3 regions of the Streptomyces sp. NPDC048297 genome follow, and region 2 is predicted to be linked to each of the others. Evidence: riboswitches for the same ligand, from Rfam matches in the RefSeq annotation. Region 2 holds a riboswitch; each other region holds the start of a gene.
The links. Region 2 has a riboswitch for thiamine pyrophosphate ahead of thiO (glycine oxidase ThiO). Riboswitches for the same ligand answer to the same signal wherever they lie in the genome.

Region 1 (10,710 bases), on a different contig from region 2:
CCGCTGATCTCCAACCAGGAGACCTTCGACGAGATCGAGCAGATCCTGCGCGCCACCCTCACCGAGGCGTGGACGAAGCTCTGAGTTCTCAAAGGCTTCTGAGTTCCCAGACGCCCTGAGTCCCCGGAAGCCCTGAGCTCTCGAAGCTCTGATCATCCGCCTGGATGATCGCCACCGGCCCCGGCGCCCTCCGTTCGAGTGAGAACGAGGGCCCGGGGCCGTGTGCTGTCCGGCCTCTGTACGGCCTCTGCCTAGCGTGCCAGTGACCGATCGGCCCAGCCTTCGTTCCCCCACACGGGGGACGAAGCACGGGAAAAACGGATCAGAACCGAGGTGTACGCCATGGAGGCCCCGCCGGACAACGACGTGCTCTGGGCACGCTCCCTGCACTACAGGCACCCCGACGGCTCGCCCGGGATCACCGGGGTCTCGCTCGGTGTGCGGCAGGGCGAGATCCTCGCCGTCAGCGGACCGCGCGGCAGCGGCAAGACGACCCTGCTGCGCTGCCTGTCCGGTCTCCACCGGGCACAGCGCGGCGAGGTGTGGTTCAACAGCTCGCCCGTGCACACCCTGGGCCCGATGGCCCGCGAGCGGCTGCGCCGCGACCGGTTCGGCTGGATCGACCCGGCCCCGGCGCTCGTACCGGAACTGAACGTCTGGGAGAACGCCGCGCTCCCCCTGATGCTGCGCGGCACCGGCCGCCGCCGTGCCAAGGTCGCCGCCCTGGAGTGGCTGGAGCGGCTGGACGTCGGCGACCGCGCCCGCAAGCGCCCGCACGAGCTGCTGCACGCGCAGCGCCAGCGCGTGGCCATCGCCCGCGCGCTCGCCACCGGGCCCACGGTGCTGTTCGCCGACGAGCCGACGGCTCCGCTGCACCGCGCCGAGCGCGGGCACGTGCTGCGCACGCTCACCACGGCGGCCCGCTCGCACGGCATCACCGTCGTCCTCGCCACGCACGACGCCGACACCGCGGCCCTCGCCGACCGCACGGTCGCGATGCTGGACGGGCGGCGCGTGAAGACCGTGCACCTGCCGGAGGTCGCCGAGGCGGAAGGCCGGGCCGCGTGCTCGCTCTCCGTCTGACCGGTACGGCCCGGCCCGCCGTACAACTGCGCCGCCTGCTGGTGGCCGCGGCCTCGGCGGGCACCGGCTTCCTCCTGCTCGGCGCCCTCGGCTACGCGATGGGCCACCCCCAGACACCGGGCGCGGCGGTGCTGCGCCTGGCCTGGTGCGTGGTCCCGATCGCCGCGACGGTGTACCTGGCGCTCGCGGTGGCCCGCACGGACCCCGGAACCCGGCCCCGGCCGGGGCTCTCGGCCGTGGGGCTCGGCCCCGCGCGCCTGATGGGCATCTCGTGTCTGACCACGGCGCTCGCCTGCGTCCTGGGCTCGGCGGTCGCCCTGCTGGTCTTCCTGCATCTGCGCGGCGACCTGGACGGCCTGCCCTTCGACGGCGCGGCCTCCCGGTTCCTCGCCGCCGACCGGCCCCTGCCCGTCGGGGCGACGCTGATCCTGCTGGCCCTGGTCCCGGTGGCCGCCTCGGCCGCCGTGGCGCTCTCCCTGCGCCCGAGGGACCCGCGCCCGGAGGTCAGGGGGGCACGGAGATTCGGCCGCTTCGGGTCGTACGGTCATACGACGGGACGGGACACGTTCGGGGCGTACGGCAGGTTCGGCGCGCGGTGGTACACCGCGGTACGGCAGAAGCCGGGCGGGTCCGGGACGAACGCCGAGGCCGGAACCGGGGCCGGAGACGGAGCCGGGGCCAGAGGCGGGGCCGGGGCCCGAGCCGGAGCCGGGGCCGGGGCCAGAGGCGGCAGTGAGCCGGCATCCGCGGTGCAGGACGGCGACGCCGGCCCGGAGGCCCTTGGCACCGGCACCGGCACCACAGAGGTCCCCGGCACCGGCACCGGCGTCACGGAGATCCCCGGCACCGGCGCCCCGGAGGCCGCCGTCCCCGTTGACTGGTCCGGCGTGCTCCCCGCCCCCGCGCCGCCGCGCGAGGTGCCGGCGGGGCTCCCCTGGGGCATCGCCCTGCTCGCCGCCGGGCTCGCCGTGCAGGCCTACGCCGGCCGCTCGACGCCGACGCCGACGCTCACCGACCTGCCCGTCGAGGCGGTCGCGGTGCTGGCCGGCTGGATCGTCACCGCCTTCGGACTGGTCCTGGCCGCGCCGGGGCTCACCTACCTGTGCGGGAGGCTCCTGCAGTCGGCGGCGCCGGGTGCGCTCAGGCTGCTGGCGGGCCGGGTGCTGATGGCGGAGGCGACCCGCATCGGGCGCCCGCTGGGCGTGATCTGCGCGGTGGCCTCCGCCGCCTTCGCCATGACCGCCCGGTACGACGGCTTCAGCCCCTCCTTCGGCCCGCTGAGCACGCTCGGCCTGCTGGTGGTCTCCGGCTGCACGCTGGCGACCCTGCTGACCGCCGCCGTCGAGGCCCGCCAGTCCCGCGCCGACACCATCGCCGCCCTGCTGCGCCTCGGCGCCCCGGCCACGATGCTGCGCAGCGCCGCCGCCCTGCGCGCGGGCGCCCTGCTCGCCCTGTTCGTCCCACTCACGCTGGTGATCGCGAACCTGGCCGTGCTCGCGCGCTGAAGTTGTCCGAAAAAATTTCCGGACCGCCGATGATTCTCGCGACGGCCCGGAGTCTGAAGAGCCGTACGACGACAAACGCACGGACCACAGGGAGAGCCCCGATGTACCAGCAGATGATCTTCGTCAACCTGCTCACCGACGACGTCGCCGCCACGAAGAGGTTCTTCACCGAGCTGGGCTACACGATCAACCCCCAGTTCAGCAACGACGACTGTGCGTGTGTCCAGATCAGCGACACCATCGTCGCGATGCTCATGACCAAGCAGCACTGGTCCCAGTTCACGCAGAAGGAGCTGGTCGACTCGACCAAGGCGAGCGAGGTGCTCCTGTGTCTGAGCGCCGAGAGCCGCGAGAAGGTGGACGAGCTGGTGGACAAGGCCCTCGCGGCCGGCGGCACCGTGCACAGCGAGCCCCAGGACCACGGCTTCATGTACGGTCGCTCCTTCGACGACCTCGACGGCCACACCTGGGAGGTCATGTGGATGGATCCGGCCGCGGTGCAGGCCCAGGGCTGAGCCCCAAACGTCCCGGCGGCTAACAAAACCGTAAAGTCAACGGCCGTTGGTGGCATATGCATTGACAGTTCTTACGGAGCGCTTATAAACCTGTGAGCCTCTTGGGGAAGTTGGGGCCCCGCGTCTCGTCCGGCGCCCCAACTCGCCCACAACCCCCCGCAGTTATGCACTCTGTAAAGGACAAGCGTTGTCCATATCTCGTCGTGGCGCACGTCGTTCCGTGCGCATTCTCGGTGTTGCCTCCGCTTCCGCCGCGCTGGCCCTCGGGGTCGCCGGCCAGGCGCTCGCATGCAACATCAGTGAGTTCTCCGCCGAAGCCAAGTGCGAGGGCGGCAAGGGCAGCATCGTCGTCACCGACAAGGACGGCTCCGGCACCCCGGCCACCATCACCGTGTTCCTGAAGAGCCCTGCCGGTGTCGAGACTCCGGTCGGCCAGCCGCAGGAGGTCAAGGGCTCGCGCGAGGGGACGGCTGTCACCTTCAACGAGGACTGGAAGCCGAACGCGACCTACCGCGTCCACGTCAAGGTCGACACCGACCGGGTCCACATTGACGAGGACATCATCGGCTCGCCTCTGACCACCCCGGCCGAGGGCTGCTCGAAGGACGAGTCGACCCCGCCCGCAACCCCGTCCGCGTCCCCGTCGGAGTCCACTGCGCCTCCGGCCGAGGAGTCCTCGGCCCCGACCCCGTCGGCGTCCGAGAGCACCCCCGCCCCGGCCGCCACCCCCGGCGGCAACGCGCCGTCCCCGGCGACCGGTGACTCGAACCTCGCCGAGACCGGTGCGAACTCCAACACCGGCCTGATCGCCGGCGTCGCCGGTGTGCTGGTCGTCGTCGGCGGTGGCGCGGTCTTCTTCGGCATGCGCCGCCGCGGGGCGAACAACCGCGGCTGACGCCGCACTTCGCCACACCGCTCGTTCAAACGCTGCGGCCCGTCCCCGTATCCCCGGGGGACGGGCCGCAGCCATGTCCGCGGAGGGGCGGGCCGCAGCCGGGGCCACAGGGGCCGTGCCGCAGCCGTGCCCATGCGCGTGGGGGGCGGAGACCGCCCCCGGTCGTGGTCAGCCGAAGCTGGAGCGCTCCAGCCAGAAGTCCAGCACCTCGCGCTCGCCCAGCACGTCGAGGCCGGGGGCCTCCGGCGGCAGCCGCCGGTAGAAGGCGAGCAGGACAGAGGTGAGCGGGCCGCGCAGGGCGACGGTGGCCTTCTCGTGGCCGCGGCGCCAGCCGAAGCCCTCCTCCCCCAGCTCGATGATCCACTCGGCGTTCAGCTCCGGGGCGGCGTCGGTGGGGTGCAGATGGATGGTGCGGCCGGGGCCCCGCAACTCCTTCGCCTGCGCAAGGGCGCCGGTGCGCTGGGCCCACTCCATGAGTTCGAGCCATTCGTCCACCGTGTCGGCGGCGATCTCGGGCGCCACCTCGTAGGGCACGCCGGCCGTGAGCGCTGCGTCGGCGCGGTGCACGGTGATCTCGTGCGTCATGCGCCGGGCCCAGAAGGCGGTGTCGTGGTTCGCCGACCAGGACCACACCTCGGTGTCGGGGCCGGCCTCGCGCAGCGCGGCGACGACCCGTTCCCCGGTCTGTGCCAGCCACGCGTCCAGGGCCTTCGCGTCGCCCCGCTCCCGCGGTCCGCCGCCGCCCGGCACCTGCTCGTGCGGGACGTTCTCCTGCGCCCGGTTCTCCACGATCGCGGTCACCCAGCGCAGGGCACCGCCGGTGTGCCGTACGAGCTTCTCCAGGGACCAGTCCGGGCAGGTCGGCACGGTGGCGGCAAGGTCCGTGCCGGAGGTCACGATGTCCCTCAACTGGCCTACCTGGCGGTCGATTTCCGCGCAGTAGCGGTCGTGCGTGAGCAAGGTCATGTGCTCACCCTAGGGTCACGACGATCATCCGAGCACGACGATTTCGGCCGCGTCGAACACGACGCCCACCTCGGCCGCGACCTCCGGCGCGTCCCGGAGCGTGCAGGCCGCTTCCAGGGACGGACCGCCGCCCCGGGGCCGCAGGCGGACGGCGACATGGGTGCCCCGGAAGGTGCGGGCGGCAACCGTGCAGGGCAGGCCCTCCGCGGCGGCCACGAGCCGTACGCCGGCGGGCCGGACCAGCAGCGACCGCTCGCCCCGGGGCGAGCCGTCGGGCACAGGCAGCTTGCCCCACGGGGTGTCCGCCGCCGCGTCGCCGACGCTCGCCGGGACCACGTTGTCGAAGCCGAGGAAGCGGGCCACGAACTCGTTCGCGGGCTGCTGCCAGACCTCCAGCGGCGTCCCGGACTGGGCGATCAGGCCGTCCCGCATCACCACCACCCGGTCGGCCAGCGCGAAGGCCTCGCCCTGGTCGTGGGTCACGGCGAGTACCGTCGTCCCCAACCTGCCGAACAGTTCCCGCAGTTCGACGACCAGCCGCTCCCGCAGCGAGCGGTCCAGTTGGCCGAGGGGCTCGTCCAGCATCAGCAGCCGGGGCCGGGGCGCCAGCGCCCGCGCGAGGGCCACCCGCTGCTGCTCGCCGCCGGACAGCGCGGCGACGGCCCGCCCGGCGGCACCGGGCAGCCCGACCAGTTCCAGCAACTTCCGTGCCTCGGCGTCCCGTTCGCCCTTCGGCACCCCGTGCGTCCGCAGCCCGAACGCCACGTTGCCGCCGACGTCCCGCTGCGGGAAGAGCTGGTGGTCCTGGAACATCAGCCCGACACCGCGCCGGTGCGCGGGCACGCCCGCCTGGTCGCGGCCGTCGAGCAACACCCGCCCCGAGTCCAGCTGTTGGAGGCCGGCCACCGCCCGGAGCAGCGTGGACTTCCCGCTGCCGCTGGGCCCGAGCACGCACACCACCTCGTGCTCGGCAACGTCCAGGCCGACCGCGTCGAGCACGGGCCGTCCGCCGAAGCGCACGGTCGCGGCCTGAAGGCTCAGCAGCATCAGAACTCCCCCGTCCGGTCGGTGCGCAGCCGCTCCAGGACGAGCAGCGCGGCGGCGCACACCACCATCAGAATGGTCGAAAGGGCCATCGCCTGGCCGTAGTTGAGGTCTCCGGGACGGCTCAGCAGCCGGGCGACGGCCACCGGGAGCGTCGGGTTGTCGGGCCGGGCGATGAACACGGTCGCCCCGAACTCGCCGAGGGACACGGCGAAGGCGAATCCGGCCGCGACCAGCAACGCCCGCCGCACCAGCGGCAGATCGACCTCCCGCCACACCCGCCAGGGCGAGGCCCCGAGCACGGCCGCCGCCTCCCGCAGCCGTTCGTCCACCGCGCGCAGCACGGGCAGCATGGTGCGTACGACGAAGGGGGCGCCCACCAGAGCCTGCGCGAGCGGGACGAGGATCCAGGACTGCCTGAGGTCCAGCGGCGGCTTGTCCAGCGCGATCAGGAAGCCGAAGCCGACGGTCACGGCGGAGACGCCGAGCGGCAGCATCAGCAGCGCGTCGAAGCCGCGCACCAGGCGTCCCGCGTCCCGGCGGGCCAGCGCGGCGGCGGCCAGGCCTCCGACCAGGACGGCGATGGCGGTGGCGGTGGCGGCGTATTCGAGGGAGGTCCACACGGCGTGCAGCGGCGCCACCAGGAAGGTGCCGCCGTCGGAGTCGGTGAGCGCCCGGTAGTAGCCGAGGCCGGGCGCGTCGAGGGAGCGCCGCACGAGCACGGCGAGCGGCAGCACCAGCAGCAGGGCGATCGTGACGAGGACCCCGGCGAGCAGCGTCCACTGCCCGGCGCCGCGCGGCCGGCGGGCGGTGACGGAGGCGTCCACCAGACGCAGCGCGCTCTCCCTCCGCCGTACCGTCCACGCGTGCACGGCGAGGATCGCGCCGACCGCGACGAACTGGACGAGCGTGAGGACCGCTGCCGTGGCGAGGTCGAACAGCTCGGAGGTCTGCCGGTAGATCTCCACTTCGAGGGTGGAGAAGGTGGGCCCGCCGAGGATCTGGACGACCCCGAAGGAGGTGAAGGTGAACAGGAACACCATCAGCGCGGCAGCGCCCACGGCCGGGGCGAGGGCGGGCAGGGTGACCTTGCGCCAGGCGCCGAGCGGTGAGGCGCCGAGCATGCGGGCGGCGTCCTCCTGGCGCGGATCGAGCTGTGCCCACAGGCCGCCCACCGTCCGTACGACGACCGCGTAGTTGAAGAAGACGTGCGCCAGCAGGATCGCCCACACCGTGGTGTCCAGCCGTACGCCCCACAGTTCGTCCAGCAGCCCGTTGTGTCCGACCAGGGCCAGGAAGGCGGTGCCGACGACCACGGTCGGCAGCACGAACGGCACGGTGACCACGGCCCGCAGCACCTGCTTGCCCGGGAAGTCGAGCCGCGCGAAGACATGGGCGGCGGGCAGCGCGAGCAGCAGGGTGAGCGCGGTGGAGGCGAGCGCCTGCCAGGTGGTGAACCACAGCACGTGCCGGATGTCGGGCTGTGTGACGACGTCCGCGATCCGCCCCAGCCGCCAGGTGCCGTCCGCCTTCAGCCCGCGCGTGACGATCGCGGCGACGGGCCAGGCGAAGAACACGGCGAAGAACGCGACGGGCAGGGCCATGAGCCCCAGCCGCGCCGCGCTCCCGCGCCGGTCCCTGACGGCCGCTTCCGTGGGAGCGGCTACTTCAGTACGAGCGACGTCCACGCCTTGACCCACTGGTCGCGGTTGGCGGCGATCTTGTCGGGGGCCATCGTCTCGGGGTGCGCGGCGGCCGGCCCGTACTTCGTGAAGTCGGCGGGGACGGCCGCGCCCTTGACCACCGGGTACACGAACATGTTCAGCGGCATGTCCTCCTGGAACTCCTTGGAGACCAGGAAGTCGATGAACGCCTTGCCGCCCTTGGTGTTCTTCGCGTTGCTCAGCAGCCCGGCGAACTCGACCTGCCGGAAGCAGGTGCCGTTCGACACGCCGGTCGGGGCCGTGCTCGGCCGCTTCTTGGCGTAGATGACCTCGGCGGGCGGCGAGGAGGCGTACGACACCACGAGCGGCCGGTCGCCGCCGGCCTTCCTGCCCTCGGAGGAGCCGGAGAACTCCTGGTAGTAGGCCTGCTCCCAGCCGTCGACGACCTTGACGCCGTTGTCCTTGAGCTTCTTCCAGTAGCCCTGCCAGCCCGTGTCGCCGTACTGCGCGGCGCTGCCGAGCAGGAAGCCGAGGCCGGGCGAGGAGGTGGCCGCGTTCTCCGTGACGAGGAGGTTCTTGTACGCGGGCTCGGCCAGGTCGGCGAAGGTCTGGGGCGGGGTCAGCTTGTGCTTGCCGAAGTACGCCTTGTCGTAGTTGACGCAGATGTCTCCGTGGTCGACGGGCGTGACGCGGTGCTTGCCCGCGTCCAGCTGGTAGGCGGCGTCGACGGTGTCCAGGCCCTTGGTCTCGTAGGGCTGGAAGAGGCCGTTGTCGAGGGCGCGGGACAGCAGGGTGTTGTCGACGCCGAAGAAGACGTCGCCCTGCGGGTTGTCCTTGGTCAGGACGGCCTTGTTGACGGCCTGTCCGGCGTCGCCGTCCTTGAGGACGCGGACCTTGTACCCGGACTGCCGCTCGAAGTCCGTCAGCACGTTCTTGGAGACGGCCCACGAGTCGTGGCTGACGACGGTGACGGTCTTGGAGTCCTTGGAGTCCTTGGGCGACGCGGTGTCCGTCGAGCCGCACGCGGACAGCGTGACGAGGCCGAGCCCGACGGCCACGGCCACGAACGTCTTGTTCTGCACTGGTTGTCCTCCTGGGTGGGCCAGGAAGAACGCGGCCCCGCCCGGTGACCCGGGCAGGGCACGACAGCTTGAGTGATGACCGAACTTCCTACCCAGAATGACCTGGGCGAGGTTCAGAGGGTCTGCGGCCCGATTGCCGCACTCTCAGCGCTGTGGCGCTCCCCTGTCGGAATATGAAGATGTGAGTGTCTGGTCGAACCCGGCCAGATTACCGCTCGGTGGCCGCGAGCTGACCACAGGCCCCGTCGATCTCCTGACCGCGGGTGTCCCGGACGGTCACCGGCACGCCGTGGGCGGCGATGGCCTCCACGAACGCCTTCTCGTCCTCGGGGCGCGAGGCGGTCCACTTGGAGCCGGGAGTGGGGTTCAGCGGAATGAGGTTGACGTGCACGGGCTTGCCCCTGAGCAGCCGCCCGAGCCGGTCACCGCGCCAGGCCTGGTCGTTGATGTCGCGGATGAGCGCGTACTCGATGGAGAGCCGGCGCCCGGACTTCTCGACGTACTCGAACCCGGCGTCCAGGACCTCGCGCACCTTCCACCGCGTGTTCACGGGGACGAGGGTGTCGCGCAGCTCGTCGTCCGGCGCGTGCAGGGAGATCGCGAGCCGGCACTTGAAGCCCTCGTCGGCGAACCGGTGGATGGCGGGCACGAGACCGACCGTCGAGACCGTGATGCCGCGCTGCGAGAGCCCGAGCCCGTCCGGGGCGGGGTAGGTGAGCGCGCGGATGGCGCCGACGACCCGCTTGTAGTTGGCGAGCGGCTCGCCCATCCCCATGAACACGATGTTGGACAGCCGCGCGGGCCCGCCGGGGACCTCACCGTCGCGCAGCGCCCGCATGCCGTCCACGATCTGGTGGACGATCTCGGCGGTGGACAGGTTCCGGTCCAGACCCGCCTGACCGGTCGCGCAGAACGGGCAGTTCATCCCGCAGCCGGCCTGCGAGCTGATGCACATGGTGACCCGGTCCGGGTAGCGCATGAGCACCGACTCGACGAGGGTCCCGTCGAACAGCCGCCACAGCGTCTTACGGGTCTCCCCCTCGTCCGTCGACAGATGCCGTACGACCGACATCAGCTCGGGAAACAGCGCCTCGCGCAGCTTGTCCCGCGAACCGGCCGGGATGTCGGTCCACTGCTCGGGGTCGTGCGCGTACCGCGCGAAGTAGTGCTGCGAGAGCTGCTTGGCGCGGAACGGCTTCTCCCCGATCTCGGCCACCGCGTCCTTGCGCTCGGCGGGCGTGAGGTCGGCGAGGTGCCGCGGCGGCTTCTTGGCTCCGCGCGGGGCGACGAAAGTGAGTTCTCCGGGCTTAGGCATGGCTCTATCAGTGTCGCAGATCGATTGAGTGCCCCCGCTCGCGTCGATCGGGTCCCCGCTCGCGTACGCGGACGGCGCCCGCCGAGGGAGCGGGACGGGCCCCGTCCTGGGGGCAGGACGGGGCCCGGGGAAGCCTGTCGGCCGGGGCGGGGCTGCGGCGTGGGGTCAGCCGCTGCCGACGAAGAGGACCAGCAGGAGCCAGACCACGGGGGCCGTCGGCAGGAGGGAGTCCAGGCGGTCCATGATGCCGCCGTGGCCCGGGAGCAAGGTGCCCATGTCCTTGATGCCCAGGTCGCGCTTGATCATGGATTCGCCGAGGTCGCCCAGGGTGGCGCTGGCCGCGACGGCGAGGCCGAGCAGGAGGCCCTGCCACCAGGTGCCGTCGTCGATGAGGAACTGCATGCACAGCGCGCCCGCGACCATCGCGAACAGCACCGCGCCCAGCAGGCCCTCACGGGTCTTGCCGGGGCTGATGCGCGGGGCGAGCTTCTTCCGGCCGAAGCGCCAGCCGACGGCGTAGGCGCCGGTGTCGCTGACGACCGTCAGGAGCAGGAAGGTCAGGACCCGCCAGGGGCCGTCGTCGGCGGTGAGCATCATCGCGACGAACGTGGCCAGGAACGGCACGTAGAAGGCGGCGAAGA
Region 2 (10,710 bases):
CACTTGTCCACGAAGTGGGCGACGTCGGTGTCCCAGTCCGCGGAGCGCGGGTGCATCTCCGGGAAGGCGGCGACGCCGACGCAGAAGTCGCCCGACTCCTTGATGAGGCGGACCAGTTCGGCCGCGTAGGTGAGACCGCGGGGGTGCGGGACCCAGTCGCCCATCGGGTCGCCGGGCGGGTCGCCGCGCACGGCGAGCATGTTGCGGATACCGGCGTCCGCATACTGGCCGATGATGTTCCGCAGTTCGGCGATGGAGTGGTCGACGGCGGTCAGGTGGGCGACCGGAGTGAGCGTCGTGTCGACGACGATCTGCTGGGTCTCCTTGACCGTGGTGGCACGCGTGGAACCGCCGGCGCCGTAGGTGACGGACACGAAGTCGGGGGCCACGGCCTCGACGCGGCGCAGCGCGTTCCACAGGTTCCGCTCGCCCTGGGACGTCTTCGGCGCGTAGAACTCGAACGAGTACGTCTTCTTGCCGGTGGCGAGGATGTCACGCACGGTGCGTGCGCGATCGGTCCGGGTGGATGCGGTTCCTAGGGCCATACCCGCAGGTTAGCCAGGGGTGGGCGGTCTCCCAACCGGGCATCGGCGATTTGACCGAATTGCCGGTTTACTGTCCACTCCTTGGACAAAAACGTGGACATGGTGGGTGGTGCCGAGGCCCTGGGCAGCCCCGGCGGCCTTCAGTTCCGCCCGTCCTGCCCGTCCTGTCGCAGTCGCTTGGTGAACTCCGCCGCCGCGGCTCCCGGGTCGTCCGCCTCGGTGATCGCGCGGACCACGACCACCCGGCGGGCGCCCGCGTCCAGCACCTCGTCGAGGTTGCCCAGGTCGATGCCGCCGATGGCGAACCAGGGGCGCTCGGTGCCCAGCGCGGCGGTGTGGCGGACCAGGTCGAGGCCCGGGGCGTGGCGGCCCGGCTTGGTCGGGGTCGGCCAGCAGGGGCCGGTGCAGAAGTAGTCCACGCCGTCCTGGACGGCCGCCGCGGCGGCCTCGGACTCGGCGTGCGTGGAGCGGCCGATCAGGACGTCGGGGCCGAGGATCGCGCGGGCCGCGGGCACCGGGAGGTCGCCCTGGCCCAGGTGCAGCACGTCGGCGCGGGCCGCGTGGGCGACGTCGGCCCGGTCGTTGACCGCGAGCAGCTTGCCGTGCCGGGCGCAGGCGTCCGCGAAGACCTGGAGGTGCTCCAGTTCCTCGGCGGCCTCCATGCCCTTGTCACGGAGCTGCACGATGTCGACACCGCCGGCCAGGGCCGCGTCCAGGAACTCGGCGAGGTCGCCCTGCCGGCGGCGGGCGTCCGTGCAGAGGTAGAGCCGGGCGTCGGCGAACCTGGTGCGGGCGGTGTCGGACATGCGTGGGTCCCCCCTGGTCGGTGTCCCTGGGTGTGCGAGTGGGTGGCGTACGGGTCGCGTACGGGTGGGTCGCGTACGGGTGGGTGGCGTACGGGCGGGGCCGGTACGCCACCCCGGGTGCGGTTGGTTCAGACGGCGAGCGCCTGGGCGCGGCGCTTCACCTCCGTGCCGCGATTCTCGCTCAGGGCCTGCGCGGGGGTGCCGGGCAGGGTCGGGTCGGGGGTGAAGAGCCACTCGATCATCTCTTCGTCCGTAAAACCGTCGTCCCGCAGGAGGGTCAGGGTCCCGGACAGGCCCTTGACCACCTTGTCCCCGTCGATGAAGGCGGCGGGGACGTGCAGCGCCCGGTTCTCACCTCGGCGTACGGCGATGAGCTGGCCCTCCTTGACCAGCTGCCGCACGCGCGTCACCTCGACATCGAGCTTCTCGGCGATGTCGGGGAGGGTGAGCCAGGCGGGGACGAGAGCATCGATCTTTGCGTCAATCTCGGTCACGGCTCCTAGGGTAGGCGCTCTGCTGGGGTGGGCGCGATGAGAGTGCGGGGAAGTGTCGGGGGGGTGGGTGCGGGTCCGTCGTGGCTGGGCGCGCAGTTCCCCGCGCCCCTGACCTCGTCGGTTGGCCACGGCGCTGTCACGGCTCGGCTCGTGCAGTCACCCCTGCACCCCTGGGCTCGCCCCTCGGCCGCGGCGCCGTCGTGGCCGGGCGCGCAGTTCCCCGCGCCCCTTTGGGGCGTTTCTGCGGGGTGGGTTGTTGGTCAGGTGGTGGTGACGGCGGATTTCAGGGGGAGGGTGGGGTTGGAGAGGGATTGGGGGTTCAGGGGGTGGGCGGATTCGATCAGGCGGCGGCCTTGGGCCAGGTCGCGGGGGCGGCCGACGGCCAGCAGGGCGACCAGGCGGTTGTCGCGGAGCCAGCACACCGACCAGGCGGGGCCCGTCGGGTCGCCGCGCCAGATCATGCGGTCGGCGGCGGCGTGGTGGCCCGCGTACTGGACGAAGCGGCCGAACTGCTCGGACCAGAAGTACGGCACCGGGTCGTAGACCGCGGCGTGCTCGCCCAGGATGTTCGCGGCGACCGTGCGCGGGCCCTGGAGGGCGTTGTCCCAGTGGTGGACCAGCAGCCGGGTGCCGTAGCGGGCCGAGGGGAAGGACGCGCAGTCGCCGACGGCGTACACGTCCCCGGCGGAGGTGCGCAGGTGGTCGTCGGCGACGACCTCGCCGTGCGCGCCCAGCTCGATGCCGGACCCGGCCAGCCAGCCGGTGGCGGGGCGGGCACCGATGCCGACCACGACGGCGTCCGCGGGCAGCCGCGAGCCGTCGTCGAGCACGACCCCGCCGGGCTCGACGCGCTCCACGCGCGCGTGGGTGCGCAGGTCGGTGCCGCTGTCGGCGTACCAGGCGGTCATCGGCGCGGCGACCTCCGCGGGCAGCGCGCCGGCCAGCGGCCGGTCGGCTGCCTCGACGACGGTCACCGCGCAGCCCGCCTCCCGCGCGGCGGTGGCGAACTCAGCGCCGATCCAGCCGGCGCCGACGACCACGATGTCGTGCTGCCGGGCGAGCACGGGCCGCAGCCGCTCGGCGTCGTCCAGGGTGCGCAGCAGGTGCACGCCGGGCACGCCCTCGGTGCCGGGCAGCCGGACGGGTTCCGCGCCGGTGGCGAGGACCAGGACGTCGTACGGGACGGGCCCGGACTCGGTGTCCAGTTCATGGTCGGCGGGGCGCACGCCCAGCGCCTCGCAGCCGAGCCGCAGTTCGATGTCGAGCGAGTCGAAGTCGACGTCGAACGCGGAGCCCTCGGACGTGCCGAGCAGCACGGCCTTGGACAACGGCGGCCGGTCGTAGGGCTGATGGGGTTCGGCGCCGATGAGGGTCACGGTGCCCGTGAAGCCCTGTTCCCGCAGGGCCACGGCGGTCTGCACCCCGGCCATGCCCGCACCGACGACGACCACGCGCCGCTCCTGCCCCGCGCCGCCGCGCGAGGTGCCTTCTTGCGCTGTCTGCTCGCTCACGCGCTCACCATAGACAACTGACAAATCGTCAGTCATCGGGCGTGCTGGGTGACCTGTTCCACAACACTCGTCCCGGCGCCCGGCCGCGACTCCCACCGCCAGCTCTCCTCCAGGCGCACCCGGCCGTCCGCGAGCTCCACGACGGTCGACACGCAGTGCCCGCTGGAGGTGGTGCCGTCGTGCCGCAGCTGCACGTAGCGGAAGTCCAGCCGGTCACCCTCGCGGGTACCGACCAGATGACCGCGCACGACGTCGCCGCCCGCGTACTCGGCCCAGATCTCACCGTCCTTCTCGTGGTAGGCGAAACGGGTGCGAGTACCGACCTGACCTGGGGCTTGGTCCGCCACGGGGGCGAGGGTCAGTCCGTCGAGCGATCGGGCCATGGACAGGGGCTCCCTTACAAGAGCGGCGCACCGCGGGCTAGGCTGGCCACCGTACAAGCACTCGCGGGAGCCCGGACGCACCGGGCTGAGAGGGAGGCTGGGCGGCCTCCGACCGTACGAACCTGATCCGGGTCATGCCGGCGAAGGGAGGGGCTGGACGCCCATGTCGTCACGTACGTCCGACACATCCGACACGTCAGACACGTTCGGCACATCCGATACGTCAGATTCATCCGACACGTTCGACGTCCTCGTCATCGGGGGCGGGATCATCGGCCTGGTCACGGCCTGGCGCGCCGCGCAGCGCGGGCTCGCCACCGCCGTGGTGGACCCCGAGCCCGGCGGCGGTGCCGCGCAGGTCGCGGCGGGGATGCTGGCCGCGGTCACCGAACTGCACTACGGCGAGGAGACGTTGCTCGCCCTGAACCTGGAGTCCGCGCGCCGCTACCCGGACTTCGCGGCCGAGCTGACCGAGGCGACCGGCCACGACCTCGGCTACCGGCGCTGCGGCACCCTGGCCGTCGCGCTCGACGCCGACGACCGCTCCCACCTGCGCGAGCTGCACGCCCTCCAGCAGCGCTCCGGTCTTGACTCGCAGTGGCTGTCCGGGCGGGAGTGCCGGCGCCTGGAGCCGATGCTCGCGCCCTGTGTGCGCGGCGGGCTGCGCGTCGACGGGGACCACCAGATCGACCCGCGGCGGCTGGCCGCGGCCCTGGTGACCGCGTGCGAGCGGGCCGGGGTGGTCTTCCACCGGTCGTGGGCCGGGCGGCTCGACGTCGTCCGGGACCGGGCCACCGGCGTCACCACGACGGACGGCACCGCGCTCACCGCGGGGCAGGTGGTGCTCGCGGGCGGGAGCCTGAGCGGGCGCCTCGCGGGCGTGCCCGGCCATGTGGTGCCCGCGGTGCGGCCGGTGAAGGGGCAGGTGCTGCGGCTGGCCGTGCCGCGCCGGTACGCGCCGTTCCTGAGCCGTACCGTGCGGGCCGTGGTGCGCGGCAGCCAGGTCTACCTGGTGCCCCGGGAGAACGGCGAGCTGGTCGTCGGCGCGACCAGCGAGGAGCTGGGCTGGGACACGACGGTGACGGCGGGCGGGGTGTACGAGCTGCTGCGCGACGCCCACGAGCTGGTGCCCGGCATCACCGAGCTGCCCCTCACCGAGACCCGGGCCGGGCTGCGCCCCGGTTCCCCGGACAACGCGCCGCTGCTCGGCCCGTCCGGCCTGGACGGGCTGGTCCTGGCCACCGGGCACTTCCGCAACGGTGTGCTGCTGACCCCGGTCACCGGGGACGTCATGGCGCACGTCCTGGTCAGCGGTGAACTGCCGCCGGAGGCAAGCCCGTTCACGCCGAAGCGCTTCGGCGCCGCACTCCTGGAGCAGCCCGCATGAACGTCTGCGTCACCATCTCCGTCAACGGGGAGCGCCGCGAGATCGCCCCTGGCACGGCGCTGGACTCCCTCGTGCGGACCCTCACCGCGGCGTCCTCCGGGGTGGCCGCCGCCGTCAACGAGACCGTCGTCCCGCGCGGGCAGTGGTCGGCCACGGCCCTCGCCGAGGGCGACCGTGTCGAAGTCCTCACCGCAGTCCAAGGAGGCTGACCCATGGCCGACGATCCCTTCGTCCTCGGCGGTGTGCCCCTCGGCTCCCGGCTGATCATGGGCACGGGCGGCGCACCGAGCCTGGACGTGCTGGAACGCGCGCTGATCGCCTCCGGCACCGAGCTGACCACGGTGGCGATGCGCCGGGTCGATCCCGGGGTGCACGGCTCCGTGCTGTCGGTGCTCGAGAAGCTGGGCATCAGGGTGCTGCCGAACACGGCGGGCTGTTTCACCGCGGGTGAGGCCGTGCTGACCGCCCGGCTGGCCCGCGAGGCGCTCGGCACGGACCTGGTCAAGCTGGAGGTCATCGCCGACGAGCGGACGCTGCTGCCGGACCCGGTGGAGCTGCTGGACGCGGCGGAGACGCTGGTCGACGACGGTTTCACGGTGCTGCCGTACACCAACGACGACCCGGTGCTCGCGCGAAAGCTCCAGGACGTGGGCTGTGCGGCGGTGATGCCGCTGGGCTCGCCGATCGGGTCCGGGCTCGGCATCCGCAACCCGCACAACTTCCAGTTGATCGTGGAGCACGCGCGCGTGCCGGTGATCCTGGACGCGGGCGCGGGCACGGCGTCCGACGTGGCGCTGGCGATGGAGCTGGGCTGTGCGGGTGTGATGCTCGCCTCCGCGGTGACCCGGGCGCAGGAGCCGGAGCTGATGGCGGCCGGCATGCGGCACGCGGTGGAGGCGGGACGGCTGGCCCGGCGGGCCGGGCGGATCCCGCGCCGGCACTTCGCGGAGGCCTCCTCCCCCACGGAGGGCCTCGCCCGCCTGGACCCCGAGCGGCCCGCGTTCTAGGACGCGCCGCGCCGTCGCGGAACCTCACGGCTCTCGTCGCACCACAGTCACAGCTCCGCTGCAATCCGTCGCCCGAACGGCGCAGCGGGGCGGTCTGTCGGTCGGTCCTCGTAGACTCACCTGCGTGGATACGACCCTTCAGGACCCTCTCGTCGGGCAGGTGCTCGACGGCCGTTATCGCGTCGACGCGCGGATCGCCGTCGGCGGGATGGCCACGGTCTACCGGGCCCTGGACACCCGCCTGGACCGGGTGCTCGCGCTCAAGGTGATGCACCCGGCGCTGGCGGCCGACGGGTCCTTCGTGGAGCGGTTCATCCGGGAGGCCAAGTCGGTCGCCCGGCTCGCCCACCCCAACGTGGTGCAGGTCTTCGACCAGGGCACCTGCGGGTCGTACGTGTACCTGGCGATGGAGTACGTCGCCGGGTGCACCCTGCGGGACGTGCTGCGCGAGCGGGGCGCGCTGCAGCCGCGGGCCGCCCTGGACATCCTGGAGCCGGTGCTGGCCGCGCTCGGCGCCGCGCACCGGGCCGGGTTCGTGCACCGGGACATGAAGCCCGAGAACGTGCTGATAGGGGACGACGGCCGGGTCAAGGTCGCCGACTTCGGTCTGGTCCGGTCCGTGGACACCCAGACCAGCACGACGGGCACGGTGCTCGGGACGGTCTCCTACCTCGCGCCGGAGCAGATCGAGCGGGGCACCGCCGACCCGCGCGTCGACGTGTACGCGTGCGGTGTGGTGCTCTACGAGATGCTGACCGGCGGCAAGCCGCACTCCGGGCAGACCCCCGCGCAGGTGCTCTACAAGCACATACACGAGGACGTGCCGCCGCCCTCGGCGCTGGTGCCGGGGCTGGCGTACGAGCTGGACGAGCTGGTCGCCTCGGCCACCGCGCGTACCCCTGACGTCCGGCCGCAGGACGCGGCGGCGCTGCTCGGCGACGCGCTGCGGGCGCGGGCGGCGCTCACCGCCGCGCAGCTGGACGCGCTGCCGCCGCAGGCGCTGTCCGCGGCGCACGACATCGCCGAGGACCGTACGAGCGTGATCCCGCGCTCGCTGACCGTGCCCCGGCCGCTGCCCGTCAACGAGGACGAGGAGGAGCTGCCGGCCGGCGGCGTGCGGCACACCACCCGGCTGCAGTCCTCTCCCGTCTCCGAGCGGCACACCCGTCAGCGGCCCCGGCGCGGGATGCTGACGCTCGTCGCGGCCGTGCTGCTGGTGTTCGGTGTGGGCACCGGGGTCTGGTACATCAACTCCGGCCAGTTCACGAAGGTCCCGCCGGTGCTGTCCCGGACCGAGGCGCAGGCCAGGGACCGGCTCCACGCGGCGGGTCTGGACGTCGGGCAGGTCAAGCGCGCCTACAGCGACACCGTCGAGCGCGGCACGGTCATCAGCTCCGACCCCGCGTCCGGCGCCCGGATCCGGGACAACGACTCCGTGGCCCTGACCGTCTCGCTCGGCCCCGAGACGGTGAACGTGCCGAGCGTGGCGGGCCAGTCGCTGGCCAAGGCCAGGGCCCGGCTGAAGGCGGACGGTCTGGAGCCGGGCATGGTCACCCGCGCGTTCAGCGAGGACGTGGCGCGGGGTGCCGTGATCGGCACGAGCCCGCAGGCGGGCACCGAGCAGCACGCCGGCGCGGCGATCGCGCTCGTCGTCAGCAAGGGCAGCCCCGTCGACGTGCCGGACGTCACCGGCGAGGACCCGGACAGCGCCCGGCAGGACCTGGAGGACGCCGGGCTGAAGGTGAAGATCGCCACCGCGCAGGTCAACTCCGAGTTCGACAAGGGCACGGTCGCCCTGCAGAACCCGGCCGAGGGCAAGCAGGCGGCCGAGGGCGACACGGTGACGCTGACGCTGTCCAAGGGCCCGGTGATGGTCGAGGTCCCGGACGTGGTCGGGTCGAACGTGGACGACGCGACGAAGCAGCTGGAGGACGCGGGCTTCCGGGTCGAGAAGGACCGCGGGCTGCTCGGGCTGTTCGGCGACACCGTGCAGAAGCAGTCGGTGGAGGGCGGCGACACGGCACCCAAGGGGTCGACGATCACGATCACCATCCGGTGACGATCACGATCACCATCGCGGTCACCGTGCGGTGTCCCGGGGCACCGGGACCGTGGTCGGGGGGCGGAAGGCGGCGTGACACCCTGAACGGGTGAGAAGCAAGCAGTCCCCCTCCCCCGCCTCCGCCGCCCTTTTCGCCTCTTCCGCCGCCCCTGCCTCCTCCGCCGGCCTGTCCGGTGCCGCGCGCAATCCGGTCGGCGGGCATGTGCCCGTGGCCGGCGGGCTGCACACGGTCGGGCTGTCGTACGCCCGTGAGCTGAAGGCGGAGACCGTGCAGGTCTTCGTCGCCAATCCGCGCGGCTGGGCCACCCCGGCCGGCAACCCCCGGCAGGACGAGGCGTTCCGCGAGGCCTGTGCCGCGGAGTCGGTCCCGGCGTACGTGCACGCGCCGTATCTGATCAACTTCGGTTCGCACACCGAGGCGACCGTGGACCGGTCCGTGGAGTCGCTGCGGCACTCGCTGCGGCGCGGGCGGGAGATCGGCGCGCTCGGCGTCGTCGTGCACACCGGCAGCGCGACCGGCGGGCGGGCCCGGGAGGTGGCGCTGCGGCAGGTGCGGGAGCGCATGCTGCCGCTGCTGGACGAGCTGACCCACGACGACGACCCGTTCCTGCTGCTGGAGTCGACCGCCGGGCAGGGCTTCTCGCTGTGCTCGCGCACCTGGGACTTCGGGCCGTACTTCGAGGCGCTGGACGCCCACCCAAAGCTGGGCGTCTGCCTGGACACCTGCCACATCTTCGCGGCGGGCCACGACCTGACCGGTCCGAGCGGCATGCACCAGACCCTCGACCTGCTGGTCGACACCGTCGGCGAGGGCCGGCTGCGGCTGATCCACGCCAACGACTCCAAGGACGTGGTCGGCGCGCACAAGGACCGGCACGAGAACATCGGCGCCGGTCACATCGGCGAGGACCCCTTCCGCGCCCTGATGAACCACCCGGCAACGGCGGGCGTCCCGCTGATCATCGAGACCCCCGGCGGCAGGGAGGGGCACGCGGCGGACGTGGAGCGGCTGAAGAAACTGCGTGACGGATAACCCCTTGGGGAATACCCCTATGGGGTATACGGTTCTTGCTCGGTGCAGGAACCGTCACCTGACAATGGGGGTAGTCATGCAGCACGAGGCACAAGCCGCCGAGCACACGGCCCACGCACATCATCACGAGGCGCACGCGCACCACGAGGCCCACGCGCACCACGGCCACCACGCGCCCGCCAGCTGGTCCATGGCCGCCCAGGCGACCCTGCACTGCCTCACCGGCTGTGCCATCGGCGAAGTGCTCGGCATGATCGTCGGCACGGCGTTCGGCTGGGGGAACCTGCCCACGATGGTCCTGGCGATCGTGCTGGCCTTCTTCTTCGGCTACTCGCTCACCCTGCGCGGGGTGCTGAAGGCGGGCGTCGACTTCCGTACGGCCTTCAAGGTGGCGCTGGCCGCGGACACCCTGTCGATCGCCGTGATGGAACTGATCGACAACGGCGTGATCCTGGTCTGGCCGTCGGCGATGGACGCCACGCTGACCGACGCGCTGTTCTGGGTCTCGCTGGCCATCTCGCTCGTGATCGCCTTCGTGGTGACCACCCCGGTCAACAAGTGGACCATCGGCCGCGGCAAGGGCCACGCGGTGGTGCACCAGTACCACCACTGACCGGCACACCGGCAGGGACGCCGGCCGGTACACCGGCGGGAACAACCGACCGGCACGCCAGGAGGGATCAGAGCTCGGGGCCGTCCCCGAGCTCTTCCTGGTAGGAGTAGCGCTGTTCCTTCCAGGGGTCGCCGATGTTGTGATAGCCGCGCTCCTCCCAGAAGCCGCGGCGGTCGGCGGTCATGTACTCCACGCCGCGCACCCACTTGGGGCCCTTCCAGGCGTACAGGTGCGGGACGACCAGACGGACCGGGAAGCCGTGCTCGGCGGTGAGGAGTTCGCCGTCCTTGTGGGTGGCGAAGATCGCGCGGTCGGAGGCGAAGTCCGACAGGCGCAGATTCGAGCTGAATCCGTACTCGGCCCACACCATCACATGGGTGACGTCCGGTGCCGGCGGGGCCAGGTCCAGGATCGACCGGGCCGGGACCCCGCCCCACTCCGCGCCGAGCATGCTGAACTTCGTGACGCAGTGCAGATCGGACACCACGGTGGTGTACGGCAGAGCCGTGAACTCCTCGTGGTTCCAGGTGTGCTTGTCACCGTCGGCGGTGACGCCGAAGACCCTGAATTCCCAGCGCTCGGGCCGGAATTTCGGGACCGGCCCGTAGTGCATGACCGGCCAGCCGCGCTGAAGTCGCTGACCCGGCGGGAGTTCGGATCCCGCTCCCGCCCCAGACTCGCGCTCCACCGGATGACCCATGTGTCCATCCTGACAGAACTTGGGCAGTGCCCTGACCACCGGCCCACGAAGCGGACAACTGCCATCAAGGCCGTACGTACCCACTAAGTACGCACTTACTGGACGATCTTCCCCGCCGGTGCAATCATGCCGCCGCACCCCTCCCCCGTCCCTCCGTGTGGAAGGAGCC
Region 3 (7,508 bases), on a different contig from region 2:
TGACGGGTGCCGATTCGATGTCGTGCCTGGTGGCGGGCGGGTGGTCGGTGCCGGCTCCTGTCTCTGTGGCTCCCTTGGTGACGTACTTGGCAACGTACGCAGCCACGGCGTCATCGTCGGGGCCGTCGCCGTCGGCACGCAGGGGACGGGCGTCGAGCTGGGCGCCCCAGCGGAGTTTCAGTTCCCCCACGGCTGCGCTGTAGGGCGTGTGGACCAGGACGCGACGGGCGGACGCGCGCACCACGTGCGGACCAGACTCACTCCGTCGGCGTACAGCTCTACGCACACAAGGCACGAGCCACCGCACGCATGGGTGACGCCCGCCTCGTCCGTGATTCGCTCGATGCCGGCCGCGCGAGGCTGGACCGCCTTCCCAAGCCGGACCACCCCGAACACCACTTCATCATCGACCCCGACAAGTGGGACTTCTACGAGATGGACGCCTACCGTCTCCTCGGAGACGACGAGCGCGCCGCCGCCCACGCCCGCTCAGTGATCCGCATCAGCACCGGCCCCGACGGCACCGAGATCTCCCCCATGCGAGCAGCCGAGGCCCGCCTCACCCTCGGTGTCGCCGCCGCGCGGATGGGCGAGATCGAAGAAGCCATCGGCATGGGCACCAAGGCCCTGGAAGCAGATCGCAAATCCCTCCCGTCCCTGCTTTTAGTCGCCGACGAGCTGGACAAGGAACTCAGGTCCCGGTATCCCCGCGAAGGCGCCACCCGCGATTTCCACGAGCAGGTGACAACCATCAAGCGAGGAACTACCAGGACGGAGCTTCCGTTCTAAACGTTTGCGGGCTACTCCAAGACATGAGAGTAGCCCGCACCAAATAATGCACGGCCGTCGCGCGCTGACGGCCGTGTAGTGGATAGATACGCACGTAGGTCAAATTTATTTAGATGACGCCAAACAGTGACAGGAGAAACTCAAGAATCCGATGCATTAGCGGCGCATAACTGGGGTCTGCCGTAATCCGGATCGACTCATAGAGTGCCAGCAGAACAAGGCTGGCGTGACAGTAGAGGTTCAGAATTTGAAAACGCCGGACGTACGGGCGAACCCGTCGCTCAAGTCGCCGCGCGGCTTGCCAGAAACGCCCCCCACCCGTTCGGATGACATGCAACGCCCTACAGACGAAGCGCCAGACTGAATCCGAGATACCACTGAGGAAAGTCCACAAGGTGGATGTGATCGTTGCGAGTTTTCGTAGCATGGTTGCCTCATTTCTCTGAGTCTCAGGAATTTCTTGATCATGACTACTACCTTCCTAGAGTGAGCGCTCATATGTGAGCGCTGGGCCCGTGCGCATGAACGACACTGGGCCGATATCTACGCGCGTATCTTCCACAGCAAGAGTGCAGCGACTGGTGCCCCGAGTCAAGGGCACACTTACGAAAACGCGCGCCCCCTCGCTGGGGTGGCAGCCTCCGGCGTGCAGGAAATCGAACACGCGTCTAATCAGGTCTTGCGGCCGCTTTTTAATGCCGGCCAAGGTGTCGGGGGTTCAAAACGGAATAAGCGTTGCCCTGGACGACTCCAGCACTTCAGCCACCCTGCGCCGGGAACGACAAAGCGGTCCGTGCTCCGACAGCTTCAGACTGTTCGGTAGCACGGACCGCCGTAGATCGGGCTCAGTCCGCGATCGGCAGGTACACCCGGTTCCCCGCCTCAGCGAACTCCTTCGACTTCTGGAGCATCCCCTCGGCGACCTCCTCCGGCGACGCCCCCTCAGCCGCCGCACCACCAAACCGCTCTGTGATGCTTTGGCTAATTTTCATGCTGCAGAACTTCGGCCCGCACATGGAGCAGAAGTGGGCCGTCTTGGCGGGCTCGGCCGGCAGCGTCTCGTCGTGGAACTCCCGTGCCGTCACCGGGTCGAGGGCGAGGTTGAACTGGTCCTCCCACCGGAACTCGAAGCGGGCGTCCGACAGCGCGTCGTCCCACTCCTGCGCACCGGTGTGCCCCTTGGCGAGGTCGGCTGCGTGGGCGGCGATCTTGTAGGTGATGACGCCGGTCTTGACGTCGTCACGGTTGGGCAGGCCCAGGTGCTCCTTGGGCGTGACGTAGCAGAGCATCGCCGTGCCCCACCAGGCGATCATCGCGGCGCCGATACCGGAGGTGATGTGGTCGTACGCCGGCGCGATGTCCGTGGTCAGCGGGCCGAGCGTATAGAACGGAGCGTCATCGCAGATCTCCTGCTGAAGGTCGATGTTCTCCTTGATCTTGTGCATCGGGACGTGCCCGGGGCCCTCGATCATCGTCTGTACATGGAAACGCCTGGCGATCCGGTTGAGTTCCCCGAGCGTGCGGAGTTCCGCGAACTGCGCCTCGTCGTTGGCGTCCGCGATGGAGCCGGGGCGCAGGCCGTCGCCCAGCGAGTACGTGACGTCGTAGGCGGCGAGGATCTCGCAGAGTTCCTCGAAGTTCTCGTACAGGAACGACTCCTTGTGGTGCGCCAGGCACCACGCCGCCATGATCGAGCCGCCGCGCGAGACGATGCCCGTCTTGCGGTTGGCGGTGAGCGGGACGTACGGCAGGCGCACGCCGGCGTGGACGGTCATGTAGTCCACGCCCTGCTCGGCCTGCTCGATGACGGTGTCCTTGTAGATCTCCCAGCTCAGTTCCTCGGCCCTGCCGTCGACCTTCTCCAGGGCCTGGTAGAGCGGCACCGTGCCGATGGGGACGGGGGAGTTGCGCAGCACCCACTCGCGGGTGGTGTGGATGTTGCGGCCGGTGGAGAGGTCCATGACCGTGTCGGCGCCCCAGCGGGTCGCCCAGGTCATCTTCTCCACCTCCTCCTCGATCGAGGAGGTGACGGCGGAGTTGCCGATGTTGGCGTTGACCTTCACCAGGAACCGCTTGCCGATGATCATCGGCTCGATCTCCGGGTGGTTCACGTTCGCGGGCAGAACCGCGCGGCCCGCCGCGATCTCCTCGCGGACGACCTCGGGCGAAACGTTCTCCCGGACGGCCACGTACTCCATCTCGGGCGTGATCTCGCCCCGGCGCGCGTACGCCAGCTGCGTCACGGCCTGGCCCTCACGCCCCCGGCGCGGCTGGCGCGGGCGTCCCGGGAAGACCGCGTCCAGGTTGCGCAGACCACCGCGCGGTGAGGTGTGCTTGATCCCGTCGTCCTCGGGACGGACGGGACGGCCCGCGTACTCCTCGGTGTCGCCGCGGCCGATGATCCAGTTCTCCCGTAGCGGCGGCAGGCCCCTGCGGACGTCGGTGTCGACGAGTGGATCGGTGTACGGGCCCGATGTGTCGTACAGCGTGACCGACTGCCCGTTGGTGAGGTGCACCTGACGGACCGGCACGCGCAGGTCGGGGCGCGAACCCTCGACATACGCCTTGTGCCAGCCGATGGACTTCCCAGCCTCCGTGTTCGGCGACCCCTCGGTCGCGTTCTGCGTGGAGGCAGGCGTGCGTGCGTCCTTGTTGGTCATGAGACCTACTCCCTACGCCGGCATTACCCGGTAACAGGTTCGGCGGTCGACGCAGCGGTGTCCGTCTGCGGATGTTTCCCGTGAAACCACGTTCCACGTGAAACATCGCGAATACGGAGGTCAGCGCCCTCTCAGCCCGGTGCTCCGAGCTCCCGCGTGTGCAAAGGTGCCTCCACGCTAGCGTCATGTGTGGCGTGATGAACAGTGGGCCTCTGCCGTTCTTGCAATGATCGGGCCGTGACCACGACACATCAGCCCCCGTACCCACCTCCCGGCCCACCCCGCCGGCAAGGTCCCGCACACCCCACCGGACACGGTGGCGGCCCAGGCCCCGGGGACCACCGCGGTGCCGGCGGTGGCCGTGGTTTCGGGGACCAGCATGGTTCCGGGGACCAGCATGGTTCCGGGGACCAGCATGGTTCCGGGGACCAGCATGGTTCCGGCGGTGGTCATGGTTTTGGCGGCGGCGGTCACGGGGCCGGTGGTGGTCACGGCTCGGGGGGCGGCCGGGGTGACGGTTATGGGACCGGCTCCGGAGGGGGCGGAGGCGACGGGCACGGCCGCGGGTCCGGCGACGGCAGGGACGACGGGCACGGTCACGGCTCCGGTGGCGGGCACAGCTCTGGTGGCGGGCACAGCCACTCGCACAGTCACAGTCACGGACCTGCCGCTCCTGTCTCGAAGCACCTGCGCAAGGTCATCGCGGCGATCCTGGTCCCGTTCACCGCGGCCGTCGTGGTGGGCCTCGCGGTGCTCTGGCCCGGTGGAGCCCCGCCGCACCAGCGCAGCGGCGTCGGCTTCGACCGCCAGTCGCAGCAGGCGACCGTCAGCAAAGTGGTCGAGGTGAGCTGCAAGTCGGTCAACGCCCAGGGCCAGGCGCCGCCCAGCGACGCCTCCGCCTCCGCCGCCGAGGGCAACTCGGCGCAGGACAAGGAGAGCGACACCTGCAAGAAGGCGACGATCCGGGTCGACACCGGCAAGGACAAGGGCCGTACCTTCACCGAGATCGTGCAGCCCGACCAGACACGGCAGTTGCACGAGGGCGAGAAGGTCATCGTCGCCTACGAGCCCACGGCGCCGCGGGACCTTCAGTACTCGGTCACCGATGTGGACCGGAAGTTCCCCATGGCCCTGCTCGCCGGGATCTTCGCGGTCGCCGTCGTGGTGGTGGGCCGGCTCCGAGGTCTCATGGCGCTGGTCGCGCTGGCCGTCAGCTTCCTGGTGCTGACCCTCTTCATCCTGCCCGCGATCCTGCAAGGCTCGAATCCACTGCTCGTGGCGGTGGTCGGGGCGAGTGCGATCATGCTCATCGCGCTCTACATGTGCCACGGGTTGTCGGCCCGTACGTCGGTCGCGGTGCTCGGCACGCTGGTCTCGCTCGTGCTGATCGGCATCCTGGGCTCGGAGTTCATCGACTGGGCCGCGCTCACCGGCAACACGGACGACAACACCGGTCTGATCCACGGTCTCTATCCGTCGATCGACATGAGCGGTCTGCTGCTGGCCGGCGTCATCATCGGTTCGCTGGGTGTGCTCGACGACGTGACGGTGACCCAGACCTCGGCGGTGTGGGAACTGCACGAGGCCAACCCGTCGATGGGCTGGCGCGGGCTGTACCGGGCGGGCATCCGGATCGGCCGCGACCACATCGCGTCCGTGGTCAACACCCTGGTCCTCGCCTACGCCGGTGCCGCGCTCCCGCTGCTGCTGCTGTTCTCGATCGCGCAGAGCAGCGTGGGGACCGTGGCCAACAGCGAGCTGGTGGCGGAGGAGATCGTGCGCACGCTGGTGGGCTCGATCGGCCTGGTCGCCTCGGTGCCGGTCACCACCGCCCTCGCCGCCCTCGTGGTCTCGGCCGACCGGCCGTCCCCGGCCTCGGCCCCGGCGGCATCCGCCGGAGTCCCGTCCGTCTCGTCGGCCTCATCCACCTCGTCGACCTCGTCCGCCCCCTCCGCCGCAACGGGCCGGAGTGGCAGGGGCCGACGCCGGAAGCGGTGAAGGGGGTGCGGGGTGCGAGGTGCGGGATGCGAGGTGCGGGATGCGAGGCGCGGGCAGCGGTGAGCGGGGAGCAGTGAGCGGGGTCCGGCAGGGCCCGAACCCCCTTCGCAGAAGCGTTTCTGCGTGAGTTCCCTGGCACAACGGAGCGCTCCGCGCTCCGTTGCCGTAACGCTTCAGCCGGCGCTCTGTTCCTCGGCCAGAATGCGGTCGAGGGCCTCGTCGAGGTGGGCGTCGAAGTCGGCCAGCGCACCCTCCTGGCCGAGTGGCACCAGTTTGTCCGTACGGTCGAGGAAGGCCACGAGCGGCGGCGCCGAGGAGCGGAACAGAGCCTGGTCGCTGCCCACCTGAAGCCTGATCAGCACCTCGCCGAGCATCTCGGAGTCGGCGGGGGCGATGTGCACGTCCCCCTCCCCGCACGGCCGGCCGACCCCGTCGATCATCAGCTCCCGTCCGAAGGCCCAGGTCACCGGGGCGTCGCCGGGCAGATGGAAGGTGAGCCGCACCGCGTAGGGATCACTCGTCTCGTAGCGCAACTCCACCGGGATACGGAAGGAGAGCTCCTCCGAGACGAGAAAGCTCATCATGACCTCTGCCTGTACGGACTCGCGCATCGCCTACCCCGTCTTATGACATCGACTGGCCGGGATCGATCCCTGACCGTGCTCAAATCTTGCTGAACGTATACACCAGATCACAAGGAGTAAGTTTTCAGATACTGATAGAGAGAGCAAGTGAGCCGAGATGGCGCCCGATCTCGACCTGCAACCGCTGGGCGGCGGGTACCAGCCGGTCAGCCTCGTGGAGGGGGAGCGAGATCGCCATCGTGGCCGCCGTGGCGCCGACGGTGATGGGTACGGCCGCGCAGACCGTGCCGAGGGCGTACTCCTGGCGCTCCGCCACCAGTTCCATGCGCCGCGTCCGCGACAGCCTGCGCAGCAGGGCGTCGTCGTCGCGCGCGGTGTAGGGGGTGAGGGGCCGCACGGGATAGCGGGCGAGATGGTCGCGGCGGGCGGCCTCGTCCAGCTGGGACAGCAGGCACTGGCCGATCGCGTGGGCGTGCCCGGTCTCGCGGAAGTCGGCCCACTCCTCGACCGCCGGCGTCTCCCGCGTGTCGGAGACGCACATGACCTCGATCTCGCCGTCCCGGTACATCGCGAAGTACACGGGCACACCGATGGAATCGCGCCAGTGGGCGAGCATGTCGGCCACCGTGCTGCGACGTTTCTGCTCCGCTCCGCTGCTGCCGAGGCGATCGGCCGCGTCGCCGAGGAAGAACAGCCCCTTCTCCCGGCGCAGATAGCCCTCGTGCACGAGAGTGCGCAGCAGGTGGTAGGCCGTGGGCAGGGCGAGCCCGGTCTCGCGGGCGAGCTGCTTGGCGGGGGCGCCGTACGGATGCCCGGCGACGGCCTCCAGCAGGCGCAGTGCGCGCTGGACGGACCCGATGAGGGTCGCGGAGTGCTTGTCGGGGCGGGTCGCGGCGGGCGGGCGCTGGATGGGGGGTACGCAGGACCGCGGTGGGCTGGGGGGTGCGTGGGGCTCTGCCGGGGCGGTGTCAACCGTGGCCAAGGGTCACTCCCGAAGCGAGGGTGGGCGACCCGTGCGGGGAAACACGGGTGGAGGTGTGCCACCCGCAGGGTCCGGGCCCCACGGGGTTCCGGACTCTAACCGTCCGCCACCGCGCTCAGACGGCCTGCCGGTGAAACTTCCCCCGCCCGAGGGAACCGGTGCCTCCTGCTACCGCTCACCGGCTCCCCATGTGTCTCACCAGTCGCCGCGCGACGAGGAGTTCGACGTGAACTTCCGGACGACGTAGATCAGCCCGCCGACGAGAGCGACGAACACCAGCACCTTGAAGAGCAGGCCGATCACGAAGGTGACCACGGCCCCTATCAGGCTGCCGAACACGACCAGGGCGATGACCGGCACCGCGACCCACTTCACCCACCACGGCAGTCCCGCCAAGATGTCCCGCATTTCCCTCGTCCTTCGCGTCGGCAGTTCTCGATGTCTGCACTCGATGCTAGGGCCGCGAGGGGGCCCTGCGGGGGCCTCGCACCCCTT

Region 1: linked by a shared signal. The riboswitch ahead of ACGFYV_RS31730 (thiamine ABC transporter substrate binding subunit) and the one ahead of thiO (glycine oxidase ThiO) in region 2 are both predicted to bind thiamine pyrophosphate.
Region 3: linked by a shared signal. The riboswitch ahead of thiC (phosphomethylpyrimidine synthase ThiC) and the one ahead of thiO (glycine oxidase ThiO) in region 2 are both predicted to bind thiamine pyrophosphate.

What each region holds. Positions count from the first base shown of each region.
Region 1 is NZ_JBICZA010000038.1:20,548-31,257, reverse strand. Features, by position in the region: gene ACGFYV_RS31770 (aspartate aminotransferase family protein) at 1-84, shown strand, start outside; gene ACGFYV_RS31765 (ABC transporter ATP-binding protein) at 343-1,083, shown strand; gene ACGFYV_RS31760 (hypothetical protein) at 1,065-2,588, shown strand; gene ACGFYV_RS31755 (VOC family protein) at 2,690-3,103, shown strand; gene ACGFYV_RS31750 (LAETG motif-containing sortase-dependent surface protein) at 3,291-3,998, shown strand; gene ACGFYV_RS31745 (maleylpyruvate isomerase family mycothiol-dependent enzyme) at 4,167-4,964, opposite strand; gene ACGFYV_RS31740 (ABC transporter ATP-binding protein) at 4,989-6,011, opposite strand; gene ACGFYV_RS31735 (ABC transporter permease) at 6,011-7,612, opposite strand; gene ACGFYV_RS31730 (thiamine ABC transporter substrate binding subunit) at 7,672-8,754, opposite strand; TPP riboswitch at 8,822-8,929, opposite strand; gene rlmN (23S rRNA (adenine(2503)-C(2))-methyltransferase RlmN) at 8,963-10,069, opposite strand; gene ACGFYV_RS31720 (phosphatidate cytidylyltransferase) at 10,235-10,710, opposite strand, start outside.
Region 2 is NZ_JBICZA010000020.1:3,850-14,559, forward strand. Features, by position in the region: gene metF (methylenetetrahydrofolate reductase [NAD(P)H]) at 1-545, opposite strand, end outside; gene thiE (thiamine phosphate synthase) at 686-1,351, opposite strand; gene ACGFYV_RS22270 (Rv2175c family DNA-binding protein) at 1,480-1,845, opposite strand; gene ACGFYV_RS22275 (NAD(P)/FAD-dependent oxidoreductase) at 2,106-3,356, opposite strand; gene ACGFYV_RS22280 (hypothetical protein) at 3,389-3,739, opposite strand; TPP riboswitch at 3,793-3,905, shown strand; gene thiO (glycine oxidase ThiO) at 3,903-5,126, shown strand; gene thiS (sulfur carrier protein ThiS) at 5,123-5,335, shown strand; gene ACGFYV_RS22295 (thiazole synthase) at 5,339-6,133, shown strand; gene pknB (Stk1 family PASTA domain-containing Ser/Thr kinase) at 6,258-8,192, shown strand; gene ACGFYV_RS22305 (deoxyribonuclease IV) at 8,362-9,228, shown strand; gene ACGFYV_RS22310 (DUF4396 domain-containing protein) at 9,305-9,841, shown strand; gene ACGFYV_RS22315 (sulfite oxidase-like oxidoreductase) at 9,909-10,541, opposite strand.
Region 3 is NZ_JBICZA010000008.1:181,969-189,476, forward strand. Features, by position in the region: gene ACGFYV_RS11525 (replication initiator) at 1-244, opposite strand, end outside; gene ACGFYV_RS11530 (hypothetical protein) at 310-789, shown strand; gene thiC (phosphomethylpyrimidine synthase ThiC) at 1,635-3,449, opposite strand; TPP riboswitch at 3,442-3,615, opposite strand; gene ACGFYV_RS11540 (YibE/F family protein) at 3,687-5,447, shown strand; gene ACGFYV_RS11545 (SsgA family sporulation/cell division regulator) at 5,621-6,058, opposite strand; gene ACGFYV_RS11550 (IclR family transcriptional regulator) at 6,156-7,013, opposite strand; gene ACGFYV_RS11555 (DUF5326 family protein) at 7,209-7,421, opposite strand.